One region of the Streptomyces sp. NPDC015346 genome, then DNA from elsewhere that is predicted to be linked to it. Evidence: riboswitches for the same ligand, from Rfam matches in the RefSeq annotation. Region 1 holds a riboswitch; each other region holds the start of a gene.
What was found. Region 1 has a riboswitch for cobalamin ahead of ACF06X_RS13320 (energy-coupling factor ABC transporter permease). Riboswitches for the same ligand answer to the same signal wherever they lie in the genome.

Region 1 (3,911 bases):
CCACGGCGCCCGCGATCGCCGCCCGCTTCCGCTGCCCGTACGAGAGCAGATGGGTCGGCCGGTCCTCCAGGGCCACGATGTCCAGCGCCTCCAGGGCGTCGCGCACCCGGAGCCGTACCTCCTCCTCCGGCAGCCCGAGGTTCATCGGACCGAACGACACGTCCTGGCCGACCGAGGCCGCGAACAGCTGGTCGTCCGGATCCTGGACGACCAGCTGCACGGTCGTCCGCAGCCGGGTCAGCCCTTTCCGGTCGTACGACACCTCCTCGCCGTTCAGACGGAGCGCGCCGCTGCCGCAGCGCAGCCCCCCGCTCAGCAGCCGCAGCAGCGTCGTCTTGCCGCTGCCGTTGCGGCCGAGAAGGGCCAGCGCCCGTCCCTCCGGCACGGCGAAATCGATGCCGTCGAGGACGGCGGGGCCGTCCTCGTAGGCGAACCCGGCCTTCACCAGCTCCACGACGGGCGACCTCAGGACAGGCGACGCGACACTCACGGCAGGGACCTTTCCAGTACGAGGGTGAGGGCGACGAGACCGGCGAGGAGGCCGGCCGTCGCGGCGAGGAACCGGCCCGAGACCGCCGCCTCGGGCACCAGGACCCGCAGGGTCCCGTCGTAACCCCGCCCGGCGAGCCCCGCCTGCAGGCGCTGCGCCCGGTCGAAGGCGCGCACGAACGCCGTCGCGCCGAGCCCGGCGAGCGAGCGCCAGGCCGCCGCCCGGGAGGTCAGCCCGAGCCGGGCCGCCTGCGCCTGCCGGATCTTGGACATCGCGTCCAGGAGAAGGAAGCTGATCCGGTACATCACCAGGGCGACGTCCACGACCGGCGCCGGCACCCCCGCCCGCACCAGTCGCGGCAGCACGTCCGAGACGGGTGTGGTGAACGCGAACAGCAGCACCCCCAGGGAGGCGGCCGACGTCCGCAGCAGCAACTCGCCCGCGTGCACCGGCCCGTCCGGTGCGAGCGCGACGAGCCCGCGGGCCCCGCCCACCTCGAACAGCAGCGGAACCGCGCCCGTCACGCAGAACCCCAGCGGGATGCGGAACGCGCGCCACAGCTGACGCCCCGGCACACCGGCCGGGCCCAGGAGCACCACGAGGGTGGCCGCCGCGACGAGCACGGCACCGGGCCACGGCGGCAGACAGACCGCCGACAGGGTCAGACCGAAGCCGAGGACGGCCTTCTCGCACGGGTGACGGCGGCGCCAGCGACTGCTGTGCGCCGCCGCGTCGATCGGCAGCACCGGCGGTTACTCGTCGCCCGTGGCGGCGCGTGTCACCTTCGGGGCGTCCGTGGCGACCGTGGTGTCCGTGCCGACCGGTGTGGCCGCCGCGGCCAGCGCGCGCTCCTCGCCCTGCCGACGGCCGCGCCGCAGGCCGAAGTAGTACGCGAGCACCCCGGCCCCCAGCGCCGCCTGGAGCGAGAACAGCGCCGACTCGACCTCGCCGGACGGCGGCTCGTACAGCGGGCTGAACCACGGCTCGTAGTCGGGGTCGATCTCGGTGATGGCCGTCTCCGCCTCGGCGTCGGCCCCGGCGAACGGCTCCTCCTTGTGGTCCCCCAGACCCAGCAGGAGAGGGAGCACCGCGAGCGCCGCGACGACGAGCAGCAGAGCTGTGTTGATCTTCGCGTTCCGGCTCATCAGGCACTCGCCTCCGCCGTCTTGGTCCCGGTCCCGGTCCCGGTCTCGGTCGGGGTCCCGGTCTTGCGGGTGCCGGGGAGCAGGATCCCCAGGCGGGTCAGCTCCCCCTTGCTGGACTGCGTGAGCAGGCGCATCACGAGCACCGTGAGCAGGCCCTCGCTGACGGCGAGCGGCAGCTGCGTGACGGCGAAGATCCCGCCGAACTTGGCCAGCGCGCCGATGACACCGCTGCCCGGATCGGGGAAGGCCAGCGCGAGCTGCACGCTGGTCACGCAGTACGTGGACAGATCGGCGACGAACGCGCCGAAGAACACGCTCACCATGAGCGGCACGCCGGAGCGGCGCAGCAGCCAGTACGTTCCGTACCCCGCCCACGGTCCGACGATCGCCATCGAGAAGACGTTGGCGCCGAGCGTGGTCAGCCCGCCGTGCGCCAGCAGCAGCGCCTGGAAGAGCAGGGTGATGGTGCCCAGGACCGCCATCACCGGGGGCCGGAACAGAATCGCCCCCAGGCCCGTGCCGGTGGGGTGGGAACAACTCCCCGTGACGGACGGAATCTTGAGCGCGGACAGGACGAAGGTGAACGCACCGGACGCACCGAGCAACAGGGTCGACTCGGGATTGGACCTGACCTCGCGGGTCAGCGCGCGGACGCCGTGGACGACGAACGGAGCGGACGCGACGCCCCAGGCGGCGGCGTGCACAGGGGGCAGATACCCCTCGGCTATATGCATGGTTGGGAGACCCTCTCCAGCACCTCGTGGATGGACAACGCACCTTGGCCGGTCTCCTGGCTGACGGGTCATGCCGCCGCGACTCCGCCTTCCCACACCGCAACGGTCTCCCGCGGCGGTGCAGTGGCTTCCCCGGGGGGATGGAGCCGGACTTCCCGATCACAGTGGCGAGGGCCGCACCGGTACCGCACCGGTTTCCCGTACACCAAGGCCCTGCGACATTAGTGGGTTGACCAGGTACATCACAACACGGGTGCGGTCCGAGGCGCTCTGTGACGAGCGCCTCGCGACCTGTTCCGCTCATTCCTTCCGGTAGCCGTACGCCTCCGAGGCCGCCGCCACCACCGCGTCCAGGTCCCCGCCGGCCGAGGCCGTGACGAGGGCCGCGACGGCGCCCTCGACGAACGGGGCGTCCACGAGCCGGGACCCCTCGGGCAGCTCGTCCTCCTCCGCCAGGAGCGCCTTGACGGTCAGTACGGCGCTGCCCAGATCGACGAGCAGGGCCACTCCGGCGCCCCGGTCGACCGCCTCCGCCGCCTCGACGATCAGCTCCGAGCTGGTCCCGAGGCCGCCGTCCGGGGTGCCGCCCGCCGGGGCGATCGGCGCGGTCGCCCCGCCGCCCGCGAGCCCCTGGGCCAGTTCGGCGACGGCGTGGGCCACGGCCGCGCTGTGCGAGACGAGCACGATCCCCACCGGCCCGCTCATCCGGTCGCCACCTCCGCGAGGGCGGCGATCAGCAGCGCCGACGAGGTCGCGCCCGGGTCCTGGTGCCCGATCGACCGCTCGCCCAGATAGCTGGCTCTGCCCTTGCGCGCCTGGAGCGGCACGGTCGCGAGGGCGCCCCGCTCGGCCGCGTCCCGGGCCGCGTCGAAGGACTCGCCCAGCGCCTCGGCGGCCGGGAAGAGCGCGTCCAGCATCGTCTTGTCACCGGCCTGAGCCCCGCCGAGCCGGCTCACGGCGGCGACCCCGGCGCTCAGCGCGGCCGCCAGCTCCTCCCTGGTCACGGTCGCGGATTCGCCGAGCTCCTTGCCGGTCCGGCGCAGCAACGTCCCGTACAGCGGCCCGGAGGCGCCGCCGACGGTGGAGATCAACTGCCGTCCGGCGGTGATGAGTACGGCCCCCGGCGTCGGGGGCGGCTCCTTGTCCAGTACGTCCCGTACGGCGGCGAAGCCGCGCTTGAGGTTGGCGCCGTGGTCGGCGTCGCCGATCGCCGAGTCGAGCTCGGTCAGGCGGTCGGCCTCGCGGTCGACGGCCGCCGCGGCGGCGGTGAGCCAGCGAGTGAAGAAGGCGGCGTCGAGCGCGCCCCCGCTTTCCGGCCCGTTCATGTCGCTCATGTCCGTCATCCCCTCGTCACCGGCCCCAGCGCAGGGCGGGCGTCCGCACGGGCGCGTCCCACAGGCGCAGGATCTCCTCGTCGGCCTCGCACAGCGTCACCGAGCAGCCGGCCATGTCCAGCGAGGTCACGTAGTTCCCCACCAGGGCCCGGGCGACCGGCACCCCGCGTTCGTTCAGCACCCGCTGCACCTCGGCATGGAAGCCGTA
Region 2 (3,911 bases), 250 kb from region 1:
CTTCATGCTCACCATGGCCGTCGTCATCCCGGTGACGGGGTGGTTCCTCCAGCGCGTGACGACTCGGACGGCCTTCGGCGTGGCCATGGCCCTGTTCCTCACCGGCACGGCGCTGGCCGCGGCCGCGCCCGCCTTCCCTGTGCTGCTGGCCGCCCGCGTCATCCAGGCGAGCGGCACCGCCGTCATGATGCCGCTGCTCATGACGACACTGATGACCCTCGTGCCCCCGCACGACCGCGGCCGGGTCATGGGCAACATCACCCTCGTCATCTCCGTCGCACCCGCCCTGGGCCCGGCGGTCTCCGGTGTGCTGCTGCAACTCGGGTCATGGCGGCTGTTGTTCCTGGCCGTGCTGCCCATCGCCGGAGCCATGGCCCTGTTCGGCCTGCGCCGGTTGGTCAACATCGGTGAGCCGAAAGCCGGCCCGATCGACTGGCTGTCCGTTCTCCTCGCGGCAGCGGGCTTCGGCGCCCTGGTCTACGGCCTGAGCGGGCTCGGCGCCGGGAACGCGGAGCAGAACACCCTGCCGCCGTCGGCCACGACCGTGGCCGGTGCCGTGCTGGTGGGCCTGTTCGTATGGCGACAGCTGTCACTGCAGCGCTCGTCCACGCCGCTGCTGGACCTGCGCAGCCTGACATTCCGTCACTTCTCCGTGGCGCTCGTCCTGATGTGCCTGGCGTTCATGGGCCTGATGGGCGCGTTCATCCTGCTGCCGATCTACCTGCAGGACGTGTGCGGCCTGACCTCGCTGCAGACCGGCCTGCTGCTCATCCCCGGCGGCCTGACGATGGGCCTGCTCGGACCGCAGGTCGGCAAGCTCTACGACCGGCTCGGCGCACCACGCCTGGTCATGCCCGGAGCCGTACTGACAGCGTTGTGCCTCGCGCTGTTCGCCTTCGCGGGCGAACACACCTCACCGTGGCTGGTGCTCGCCCTGCACATGGCCCTGAGCGTCGGTATGGCGTTCGTCTTCACGCCGATCTTCACGTCCGGGCTGTCCGTACTGCCGCCTCACCTCTACGCGCACGGGTCCGCCATCCTGGGCTCGCTCCAACAAGTCTCGGCCGCCGCCGGCACCGCCCTCGTCATCAGTGTCATGTCGGGACACGCCGCCACGGCAGCAGCCGAGGGCGCCGATGCCACCGGCGCCCTGGCCGTGGGCATCCGGTGGGGATTCGGCGTCGGCGCCGTACTCGGCGGACTGACCGTGCTGGTCGCTCTGCTGGTCCGCACCCCGCCCGCTCCGCAACAGCCCGCTGCGTCGGAGGCCCAGGACGAAGACGGCACCACGACGAACGAAACCGCCCACACACCCACCTGACGCCCTGGACGACCGGCCCGGCGGGCGCTGTCGGCATGTGCCCGCGGGCCTCGGGTTCGTCACGGGCCGGGTTTCCCCGGCGGCGCACCGCCAGGAGCGCGCGATAAGCTGCTGGCGCCCCGCGGGGGAAGTCCGGTCGAAGTCCGGCGCTGACCCGCAACGGTAGGCGGAGTGACGAACCTGTACGCAGGTCCGTCACTCCGTGAGCCCGATTACCCGCGGCGGTGAAGGCTCCTGACAACTCGCCGTGGACTGCGAGAGGGCGCTGCGCCGGGCGTACCGCGTCGTCGGCCGCACCCTGGCGCGTGGCACGGCCCGAGGCGAAGGCGATCCGCCGTGGCCATACCCGTCGAACAGAGCGGCATCGCCGCGCCGCCTGACGCCCCCCGCACAGGCACCGGCCCGGCGCCGCCACGACGCGTCCCCTTGCCGCCTCTCCTCGTCGCCCTGTGCGTCGCGCTGGTGGTCTCGCTCGCCTGCGGGGCGGGGATCGGGGCTTCGGGACTCTCCTGGGCCGAGGTGATGCGCTATCTCTGGTCAGGGCTGACGGGCGGAGCGATCACCGCGGACGAGGTGCCGGCGTACACCATCGTCTGGGAACTGCGCTTCCCCCGCGCCCTGCTGGCCGCGGTCGTCGGCGCGGGGCTCTCGGCCGTCGGCGTCGCCGTGCAGGCCATGGTCCGCAACGCGCTCGCCGACCCGTTCGTCCTCGGCATCTCGTCGGGCGCCGCCGTCGGAGCCAACGCCGTCCTGCTCTTCGGCGCCCTGGGCGCGCTCGGCATCTGGGCACTGTCCAGCGCCGCGTTCCTGTCCGCGCTCCTCGCCATGACGCTGGTGTACGCGATCGCCCGCACCCCTCGCGGTCTGACCCCGATGCGGCTGGTCCTCACGGGCAGCGCGATGTATTACGGCTTCTCGGCCGTCACCACGTTCATGGTCTTCGCGGCCGAGCACGGCGAGGCCGCCCGCTCCGCGATGATGTGGATGCTCGGCAGCCTCGGCGGGGCCAACTGGGCCTCCCTGCCCATCGCCGCCGGCGCCGTGCTCGCCGGCCTCGTCCACCTCGCGCTGTCGGCACGCCGACTGAACGCGCTCGCCATGGGCGACGAGACGGCAGCCGCGCTGGGCGTGGACGCCGGACGGCTCCGTAAGGAGCTCTTCGTGGTCTCCGCGGCCGTCACCGGGGCCGTCGTGGCCGTCAGCGGGGCGATCGGCTTCGTGGGGCTGATGGTTCCCCACGGCGTACGGATGCTGGTCGGCGCCGACCACCGCCGGGTGCTGGCCGTCGCACCGCTGGTGGGCGCGGTGCTGATGATCTGGGTGGACATCCTCTCGCGCCTCGTGATGGCGCCGACCGAACTTCCGGTGGGAGTCCTGACCGCCGTGATCGGCGTGCCGTGCTTCGTCCTGCTGATGAGACGCCGCTCGTACAGCTTCGGAGGCGCGTGATGAGGATCGACATCGACGACCTGACGGTGGAGCTCGCGGGCGCGAAGCTGGTGGAGGACGTCACCCTACGGGTGGGCGGAGGCCGGCTCGTCGGGCTGGTCGGACCCAACGGCAGCGGCAAGTCCAGCCTGCTGCGCTGCGTCTACCGGGCGCTGCGCCCGACCGCCGGTACGGTCCGGCTCGACGGGCGGGATCTGCACGCGATGAGCGCGCGTGAGGGCGCCCGGCGCCTGGCCGCCCTTCCCCAGGAGTCCGTCGCCGAGTTCGACTTCACGGTCACCGAGGTCGTGGCGATGGGACGGTTGCCGCACCAGAGCGCGGCTGCCCGCACCACGGCCGAGGACCGGCGGGCATGCGAGGCCGCGCTGGCTCGGGTCGGCGCCGCCCACCTCGCCGACCGCGGCTTCCTCACGCTCTCGGGCGGGGAGAAGCAGCGGGTCCTGATCGCCCGCGCGCTGGCCCAGCAGCCCCAGGTGCTCGTCCTCGACGAGCCCACCAACCACCTCGACATCGCCCAGCAGTTGGAAGTGCTGTCCCTGGTGCGGGACAGCCGGCTCACCGTGCTCACCGCACTCCACGACCTCAACCTGGCCGCGGTCCACTGCGACCTGCTGTACGTGATCCAGCACGGCCGGATCGTCGCCTCCGGCGCTCCGCACGACGTGCTCACCCCCGACCTGCTGGCCGAGGTCTTCGGCGTACGGGCGCACCGCGTGCCGCACCCCGAATCCGGGGCCCTGCAGCTGCTCTTCGACCGACTCCCGTCCGCTCGCCCCGCCTCGTAAGGAGCCATCCATGCCCTCTCCCGTACGCCCCGCCGCTCTCGTACGCCCCGGCGCTCTCGTGCTCGCCGCGGCTCTCGTCCTCACCGGCTGCGGTGCCGAGGTCACCTCCGCCGGCAGCGGGGACGGCGCGGCCAAGGCGGTCGGCCACTACCCGGTGACCATCGAGAACTGCGGGGAGAAGAAGACCTACGACGCGGCTCCGAAGCGCGTGGTGACCAATGACGTCGGCATCACCGAGATCATGTTCGCGCTCGGCCTGGAGGACCGTATGGCGGGCTACGTCATGCCCGACGACAAGGGAGATCTCGATTCCGTCCCCTGGAAGGACGCCTACCAGAAGACGAAGTGGCTGTCGA
Region 3 (3,911 bases), on a different contig from region 1:
ATGCCCATGTTCACGATGTCCGTGCGCCGCAGGTTGATCTCGGCCGGACTGCCCGCCCCCTCGCAGATCACGGCGTCATACGTGCCCCGCAGCTCCTCCAGGCACGCCAGGACCGGCTCGAACAGTTCCCTCTGCCTGCCTCCGTGGTAGCCGCGGGCGCTCAGCTCGCCGACCGGCTTCCCCATCAGCACGACCTGGCTGGAGCGGTCGCTGCCCGGCTTGAGCAGGACGGGGTTCATCAGCGCGGTCGGCTCCACCCGCGCGGCCTGCGCCTGCATGGCCTGCGCCCGGCCGATCTCCGCGCCCTCCCTCGTCACGAAGGAGTTCAGGGACATGTTCTGCCCCTTGAAGGGGGCGACCTTCACGCCCCGGCGCACCAGCCAGCGGCAGATGCCGGCCGTGACGACGCTCTTTCCCGCGTCCGAGGTCGTGCCGGCGACCAGCAGTCCGCCGCTCATATCCGCCTCCGCTTGATCGCTTCCCTGACCAGCCGTCCGCCGACACAGGCCGCCAGCGTCAGCCCGGTCACCCGGCGCGACAGCCGTACCGCCCGCTCGATGTCCGCCACGTCCACGTCCCGGCCCTCCCCGTTGAGCACCGGCCGGTGTTCGACCCGCCCGCCGTACGACAACGTCCCGCCGAGCCGTACGCCGAGTGCCCCCGCGAAGGTGGCCTCGACCGGGCCCGCGTTGGGGCTGGGGTGCTTGGCGGCGTCGGCGCGCCACGCCCGCAGCGCCCCGCGGGGATCGCCGCCCCCGACCGTGGCGAGTACGGCCGTCAGCCGCGCCCCCGGCCAGCCGGCGAGGTCGTCGAGGCGGGCCGAGGCCCAGCCGAAGCGGCGGTAGCGGGGGGACTTGTGGCCGACCATCGCGTCCAGGGTGTTCACGGCCCGGAAGCCGACCAGGCCCGGTACGCCGGCGACGGACCCCCAGACGAGGGCGCCCACGACCGCGTCGGAGGTGTTCTCGGCGACGGACTCCACGACCGCGCGGGCCATCGCCGGGCCGTCCAGGGAGTGCGGGTCGCGCCCGCACAGGTGGGGGAGGCGCTCGCGGGCCGTGTCGAGGTCCCCGTCGCTCAGCGCCTCGCCGATGGCGCGGGCCTCCCGGCCCAGGGTCGTACCGCCGACGACGGCCCAGACGGAGGCGGCGGTCAGGGCGACCGACGCGGTGCGCCGGCCCCGTACCGTACGGGCCGCGAGGGCGCCCAGGGCGGCCGTGCCGCCGGCGCAGACGGCGGTGTGCAGCGCGCCCCACCCACGGTGGTCGCGCCAGAGAAGCCTCTCGACGGCCGCGGCGGTCCGTCCGAAGGCGGCGACCGGATGGCCGCGGCGGGGATCGCCGAGGAGCAGGTCCGCGGCCAGACCGGCGGCGGCACCGTACGCGAATACACCTGTGGCTGCGGAGCGGCCGGGCATGGCGCTGTGTCCTCACTCAGGGTCCGCGCCCTGGCTCGACGTGACCGGCGGTGAGAGTTCCTGGCTCCCGGGGGTCTTCCCCGGTCACAGTGGCGGGACCGCGCCGGATTCGCACCGGACTTCCTCTTCTGCCGCCGTAATGGCCCCGGAAGTCCACCACGTGTGCGAACACCCGTCAACTCGCCTGTGACCTGCGGCGCGAGAGTGTGCGCAGCCCCACACGACGCCCACGCGCGACGAACGGGCGGGCCGCACCCGAAGGTGCGGCCCGCCCGGTCGTCGGAGCCTGTTCCGTCAGGCCACGATGAGAGAGATTCCGTACACGACGGCCGCCGCGCACAGGGCGAAACAGGCGTACGCGCCGGTACGCGCCAGGGTGGCCGAGCCTCCCTGGGCGGCGGCCTCCTCCTGCTTGGAGAGGCCGACGATGCCGAGGGTGAAGAGGCCCACGAGGGCGACGGTCGCCACGAGGCTGACTCCGAAGACGGAGCCGAGAGCTGCCCAGTCGATCTTCATGTCGTTCGTTCCTTACACCGCGGCCGAGGCTGCGGGGGCTGCCGGGTCCGCGGGGGCCGGCGAGGGGATGGTGGTCTTCAGGTCCTCGTCCGCGAAGGCGGCGACGGCAGCGGTCGGCGGCGGGGTGACGGCCGCGATGGCGGTCGTCACGACGCCCGCGGGCTCGGTCTCCACGTCGTTGACATTGGTGTGGTCGACCACCTGGCGGCGGGAGACGAGCCAGATGGCGACGCAGGAGGCGACCAGGAAGGCCGCGACGGTGTAGACGCCCCAGTCGCCCTGCCGGGCGACGTACTCGGCGCCGGCTCCGACCAGGCCCGCGGCCGGCAGGGTCAGGCCCCAGGCGACGAACATCCGGGTGGCGGTCGACCAGCGGACGACACCGCCCTTGCGGCCCAGGCCCGCGCCCATGACGGCGCCGGAGCAGGAGTGCGTGGTCGAGAGGGAGAAGCCCAGGCTGGAGGAGGCCAGGATGACCGTGGCCGCGCTGGTCTGGGCGGCGAAGCCCTGCTGCGGCTGGAGGTCGGTGAGGCCCTTGCCCATCGTGCGGATGATGCGCCAGCCGCCGAGGTAGGTGCCGAGCGCGATCGCCACACCGGCGGAGACGATGACCCAGACGGGCGGGTTCGAGCCGGGGACGAGGACGCCGCCGGCGACCAGCGCGAGCGTGATGATGCCCATCGTCTTCTGGGCGTCGTTGGTGCCGTGGGCGAGCGAGACGAGACCGGCGGAGGCGATCTGACCGGCGCGGTAGCCCTTCTCGGTGGTCTTCTTGCCGGCGTTCCGGTCGAGCCGGTACGTCAGGCGGGCGGCGAGCATCGCGGCCAGGCCGGCGACCAGCGGGGCGGCGATCGCCGGGATGAGCACCTTGGTGACGACGACGCCGCCGTTGACGCCACTGAGGCCGATCGAGGCGATGGTCGCGCCGATGAGGCCGCCCATCAGGGCGTGGGAGGAGCTGGACGGCAGACCGACCAGCCAGGTCAGCAGATTCCAGAGGATCGCGCCGACGAGCGCGGCGAGGATGACTTCCGGTTGGATGCCCTCCTCGTTGACGAGTCCCTTGGAGATCGTCTTGGCAACCTCCACCGACAGAAACGCGCCGACCAGGTTGAGCACGGCGGACATGGCCACCGCCGTCTTGGGCTTGAGGGCACCGGTCGAGATGGTCGTCGCCATCGCGTTGGCGGTGTCGTGGAAACCGTTCGTGAAATCGAACACGAGAGCTGTCACGACCACAATCGCGAGCAGCAGCGTGATGTGTTCCATTTACCCAGGCAATCGTTCGACGTCAGTGGCTGGTCGAACGTAAGCAACCTGGGTGAACGGAAGATGAACTGGGCCGGGCGGTGTGGTGACCCGATCCAGGGTCCAGGGATTCCGCTTACGGGTTCGGCGGGCCGCCTGTCCACGATGTGGTCACCGTGCGACCCGGGGTAATCCGGGCGGTTGCGGGGCGGATGCGACATGCTCCGCTTCCGCCCCTCCCGTCCCGTGTCACCACGTGGACGCCGCGGGGCGGTGTCAGCCGACCGGGGGACCCGCAGGAGGAGATCCATGTCACCCCGGAGAGGGGGCCGGGTCGCCGTGCGGCGGTCGCGGTCGAGGCCTCGGTCGCCGCGCGGCGACGGCGGTCGCCCCGCTGTGTGACCGGGCCGCCCCGCTGCGGAACGGGTCAGTCCGGTGGCAGTCCGGCCCCGCCCTGCCGACACTGGGACGGTGCGCCCGGCTACAGCGACGGCAGCGGCCGTCACCACTCTGCTCGGTGTCGGCGCGGCCGCGGTCGCGGCCGGCCGGTACGCCAGCCACGCCGCCCTCGGGGTGGCGTCCGGACGCCCGCTGCCGGGCGATCCCCGGCTCACCGTGCACGCCGCCGAACCGGAACGGGTCACCCTGACCCGGAGCCTCGCCTCCCTGCGCCCCGGTACGTACGGGATCGAGGGGCCGGACCTCCACGCGGTGGTCGGCCCCGTCCTCG
Region 4 (3,911 bases), on a different contig from region 1:
CGGCAGCTTGGACGGGTCCATGGAGGAGATCTGCGCGTACTCGTCGAGCAGCTGCTCCAGGCGCGCGATGTCGCCGTAGGAGTCGGCCCGCGCCATCGGCGGCACCAGGTGGTCGACGAGGGTCGCGTGCACGCGCCGCTTGGCCTGCGTGCCCTCACCCGGGTCGTTGACCAGGAAGGGGTAGATCAGGGGGATGTCGCCGAGCGCCGCGTCCGGTCCGCACGCGGCGGACAGACCCGCGTTCTTGCCCGGCAGCCACTCCAGGTTGCCGTGCTTGCCGAGGTGGACCATGGCGTCCGCCCCGAAGCCGCCGTCCTCGGCGCGCGCCGCGATCCAGCGGTAGGCGGCCAGGTAGTGGTGGGACGGCGGGAGATCGGGGTCGTGGTAGATCGCGATCGGGTTCTCACCGAAACCGCGCGGAGGCTGGATCAGGATCAGCAGGTTCCCGCGCCGCAGGGCGGCGAGGACGATGTCGCCCTCGGGGTTACGGGACCGGTCCAGGAACATCTCGCCGGGCGCCGGGCCCCAGTGCTCCTCGACGTGCGTACGCAGTTCCTCGGGCAGGGTCGCGTACCAGCGCTTGTAGTCGGCGGCCGGGATACGGACGGGGTTCTTCGCCAGCTGCTCCTCGGTCAGCCAGTCCTGGTCGTGGCCACCGGCCTCGATCAGGGCGTAGATCAGCTCGTCGCCATCGCCGGAGACGAGGCCGGGGATCTCCTCGACCGGACCGAAGTCGTACCCCTCCTCGCGCAGGCGCCGCAGCAGGGCGACGGCGGAAGCGGGAGTGTCGAGGCCGACCGCGTTGCCGATCCGCGAGTGCTTCGTCGGGTACGCGGAGAGGACGAGCGCCAGGCGCTTCTCGGCGGTGGGGATGTGCCGCAGCCGGGCGTGGCGCACGGCGATCCCGGCGACCCGGGCGGCCCGCTCGGCGTCGGCGACGTAGGAGGGCAGGCCGTCCTCGTCGATCTCCTTGAAGGAGAAGGGGACGGTGATCAGCCGGCCGTCGAACTCGGGCACGGCGACCTGGCTGGCGGCGTCCAGCGGGGAGAGACCCTCGTCGTTCTCCTCCCACGCGGAGCGCGAGCCGGTGAGGCAGAGCGCCTGCAGGATCGGTACGTCGAGGGCGGCCAGCGCGCCCGCGTCCCAGGCCTCCTCGTCGCCGCCCGCCTGCGCCTGTGCGGGCTTGGTGCCACCGGCGGCGAGGACGGTGGTGACGATCGCGTCCGCGCCGCGCAGGGCGTCGAGAAGCTCGGGCTCGGGGGCGCGCAGCGAGGCGACGTAGAGCGGTAGGGCGCGGGCGCCGGCGTCCTCGATCGCGTCACAGAGGGAGCCGACGAAGGCCGTGTTCCCGCTCATGTGGTGGGCGCGGTAGTAGAGCACGGCGATCGTGGGGCCGCCGTCGTTCCTCGACTCCCGCTCCAGCGGACCCCAGGTGGGCGCGGCGGCCGGCGCCTCGAAGCCGTGGCCGGTGAGCAGCACGGTGTCGGAGAGGAACCGGGCCAGCTGCTCCAGGTTGGCGGGGCCGCCGTGCGCGAGATAGGCGTGGGCCTCGGTGGCCACGCCGACGGGGACCGTGGAGGCCTCCATGAGCTGCGCGTCGGGGGCCTGTTCGCCGGAGAGCACGACCAGCGGCTTGCCGGCGGCACGCAGCGCCTGAAGCCCCTCGTCCCAGGCCCGCAGACCGCCGAGAAGGCGTACGAGGACGAGGTCGGCGCCGTCGAGAAGGCCGGGCAGCTCGTCGATCCCGAGCCGGGAGGGATTGGCGAACCGGTACGCGACCGGCCCGCCGGCCGCGCGGGCACTGAGCAGGTCCGTGTCGGAGTGCGACAGCAACAGAATTCGCATGCGAGCGCAGGCCTTCCTCGGGGTTGTCCGCGCCCCGGGTGGTCGTGTGGACGGCGGGAGTTCCTGACTCACCCGCCCCGTGGTTCCGGGCCGGGCTCACAGTGGCGGGACCGCGCCGGATTCTCACCGGGCTTCCTCCCCGGGGTCGGGGACCCCATGCCGTCTGCATAGTAGATCCTGCGCCCGGCGGCCCGGAGGGTCACCCGGAACCACGTGGGTATGCTCGCCGCCATGCCGCCCACCCCACCCACCACGCCCAACCAGGGCGAACCTCGCATACGGGACCGCGGTGACGCCTGCCCCGGGGCGCTCCGGCTGCACGCCGCCGATGATGGCCGTCTGGCTCGACTCCGCTTGCCCGCAGGCTTGTTGACGGCTCATCAGGTGGAGGTTCTGGCCGCGGCGGCGGAGGGTATGGGAGACGGGCGGGTCAGCGTCACCTCGCGGGGGAACGTGGAGCTGCGGGGGCTCGGGGAGGGGTGCGGGGCGGAGCTCGGCGCTCTTCTGGCCGAGGCGGGGCTGCTGCCCTCCGCGACCCATGAACGCGTCCGGAACGTGGTGGCCTCGCCGACCGCCGGACTGGACGGACACGGCGGACTGGGCGCCGCCGACGTGCAGTTGTGGGCCCGAGAGCTGGACGCGCTGCTGTGCGGGCGGGAGTGGACGGCGGCCCTTTCCGGCCGTTTTCTCTTCGTCCTGGACGACGGGCGCGGGGACGTGGCCGGTCTCGGCGGAGATGTGACCTTGATCGCAGCGGGGGCCTCGGCGGCCGGCGAGGAGGGTGAGGAGGGCGACCACGACCCCGGCGCGTTCCTCCGTGTCGGCTCTCAGGTCTTCCGGGTCGCCGCCTCCGACGCGCCCCGGGCCGCGCTTGCCGCCGCCGAGGCGTTTCTGGTCGCCGCCCACGGCGCGGGGAACGGTGCCTGGCGGGTGCGGGAGCTGCCCGAGGGGCATGAGCCGGACCTGGCGGGGGCGCTCGCCCGGGCCGGGGTCGCGGCGGAGCCCGTACCCACGCCGGAACTCCCGCACGGTGAACCGCCCGCGCCCGGGGTGCTCGGCGAGAGCGCCGTCTCCGTCCTCGCGCCCCTCGGCCGACTGACCGCCGAACAGCTGCGCGCCCTGGCCGCCACCGGTGGCGAGGTCCGGCTCACCCCGTGGCGGGGAGCCGTCGTCACCGGCTTCCCCGACCGCGCCGCCGCCGAGGAGCGCCTCGCCGAACTGGCGGCCCTCGGCCTGATCACCGACCCCCGCTCCCCGTGGGTCGGCGTCGGCGCCTGCACCGGACGCCCCGGGTGCGGCAAGGCCCTCGCCGACGTCCGCGCCGACGCCGTGCCCGGTCGCGGCGGCCTCCCCGTCCACTTCTCCGGCTGCGAGCGGCGCTGCGGCCACCCGACCGGCCCGCACGGCACCTGGGTCGACGTCGTCGCCACCGCCGACGGCCGGTACCTGGTCGACGGCGCCCCCACCCCCCGTACCTCCCTGACCGAAGCGGTCGCAACGGCCCGTACCACCGCCCGTACAACGAGATGAGCGAGAACGACACGATGTTCGCCTACGAGAAGGACGGCGCGGAGATCTACCGCCAGTCCTTTGCCACGATCCGCGCCGAGGCGGACCTCGCGGGGCTGCCCGCCGACGTCGCCCAGGTCGCGGTGCGGATGATCCACGCCTGCGGCATGACCGACCTCGTACGCGACATCGCCTACTCCCCGCAGGTCGTCGCCCGCGCCCGGGAGGCCCTGCGCGCCGGCGCGCCGATCCTCTGCGACGCGCAGATGGTCGCGAGCGGAGTCACCCGCAAGCGGCTGCCCGCCGACAACGAGGTGATCTGCACCCTCTCCGACCCCTCCGTGCCCGCCCTCGCCGCCGAGCTCGGCACCACGCGCAGCGCCGCCGCCCTCGAACTCTGGCGCGACCGCCTCGAAGGCTCCGTCGTCGCCATCGGCAACGCCCCCACCGCGCTCTTCCACCTCCTGGAGATGATCGCCAAGGGCGCGCCCCGCCCCGCGGCCGTCCTCGGCATCCCGGTCGGCTTCATCGGCGCCGCCGAGTCCAAGGACGCCCTC

Region 2: it holds a riboswitch for cobalamin, as region 1 does, so the genes downstream of both, ACF06X_RS12305 (FecCD family ABC transporter permease) here and ACF06X_RS13320 (energy-coupling factor ABC transporter permease) in region 1, are expected to answer to the same signal.
Region 3: it holds a riboswitch for cobalamin, as region 1 does, so the genes downstream of both, ACF06X_RS05670 (cobalamin biosynthesis protein) here and ACF06X_RS13320 (energy-coupling factor ABC transporter permease) in region 1, are expected to answer to the same signal.
Region 4: it holds a riboswitch for cobalamin, as region 1 does, so the genes downstream of both, cobN (cobaltochelatase subunit CobN) here and ACF06X_RS13320 (energy-coupling factor ABC transporter permease) in region 1, are expected to answer to the same signal.

Annotation. Positions count from the first base shown of each region.
Region 1 is NZ_JBIBTW010000003.1:551,184-555,094, forward strand. Features, by position in the region: gene ACF06X_RS13305 (ATP-binding cassette domain-containing protein) at 1-490, opposite strand, end outside; gene cbiQ (cobalt ECF transporter T component CbiQ) at 487-1,236, opposite strand; gene ACF06X_RS13315 (energy-coupling factor ABC transporter substrate-binding protein) at 1,243-1,635, opposite strand; gene ACF06X_RS13320 (energy-coupling factor ABC transporter permease) at 1,635-2,369, opposite strand; cobalamin riboswitch at 2,398-2,622, opposite strand; gene dhaM (dihydroxyacetone kinase phosphoryl donor subunit DhaM) at 2,670-3,074, opposite strand; gene dhaL (dihydroxyacetone kinase subunit DhaL) at 3,071-3,703, opposite strand; gene dhaK (dihydroxyacetone kinase subunit DhaK) at 3,720-3,911, opposite strand, start outside.
Region 2 is NZ_JBIBTW010000003.1:306,055-309,965, forward strand. Features, by position in the region: gene ACF06X_RS12300 (DHA2 family efflux MFS transporter permease subunit) at 1-1,321, shown strand, start outside; cobalamin riboswitch at 1,413-1,560, shown strand; gene ACF06X_RS12305 (FecCD family ABC transporter permease) at 1,664-2,770, shown strand; gene ACF06X_RS12310 (ABC transporter ATP-binding protein) at 2,770-3,555, shown strand; gene ACF06X_RS12315 (ABC transporter substrate-binding protein) at 3,566-3,911, shown strand, end outside.
Region 3 is NZ_JBIBTW010000001.1:1,250,981-1,254,891, forward strand. Features, by position in the region: gene ACF06X_RS05665 (cobyric acid synthase) at 1-458, opposite strand, end outside; gene ACF06X_RS05670 (cobalamin biosynthesis protein) at 455-1,417, opposite strand; cobalamin riboswitch at 1,452-1,590, opposite strand; gene ACF06X_RS05675 (hypothetical protein) at 1,712-1,933, opposite strand; gene ACF06X_RS05680 (anion permease) at 1,946-3,202, opposite strand; gene ACF06X_RS05685 (alpha/beta hydrolase) at 3,653-3,911, shown strand, end outside.
Region 4 is NZ_JBIBTW010000012.1:29,922-33,832, forward strand. Features, by position in the region: gene cobN (cobaltochelatase subunit CobN) at 1-1,845, opposite strand, end outside; cobalamin riboswitch at 1,884-2,018, opposite strand; gene ACF06X_RS32080 (cobalamin biosynthesis protein CobG) at 2,065-3,375, shown strand; gene ACF06X_RS32085 (precorrin-8X methylmutase) at 3,390-3,911, shown strand, end outside.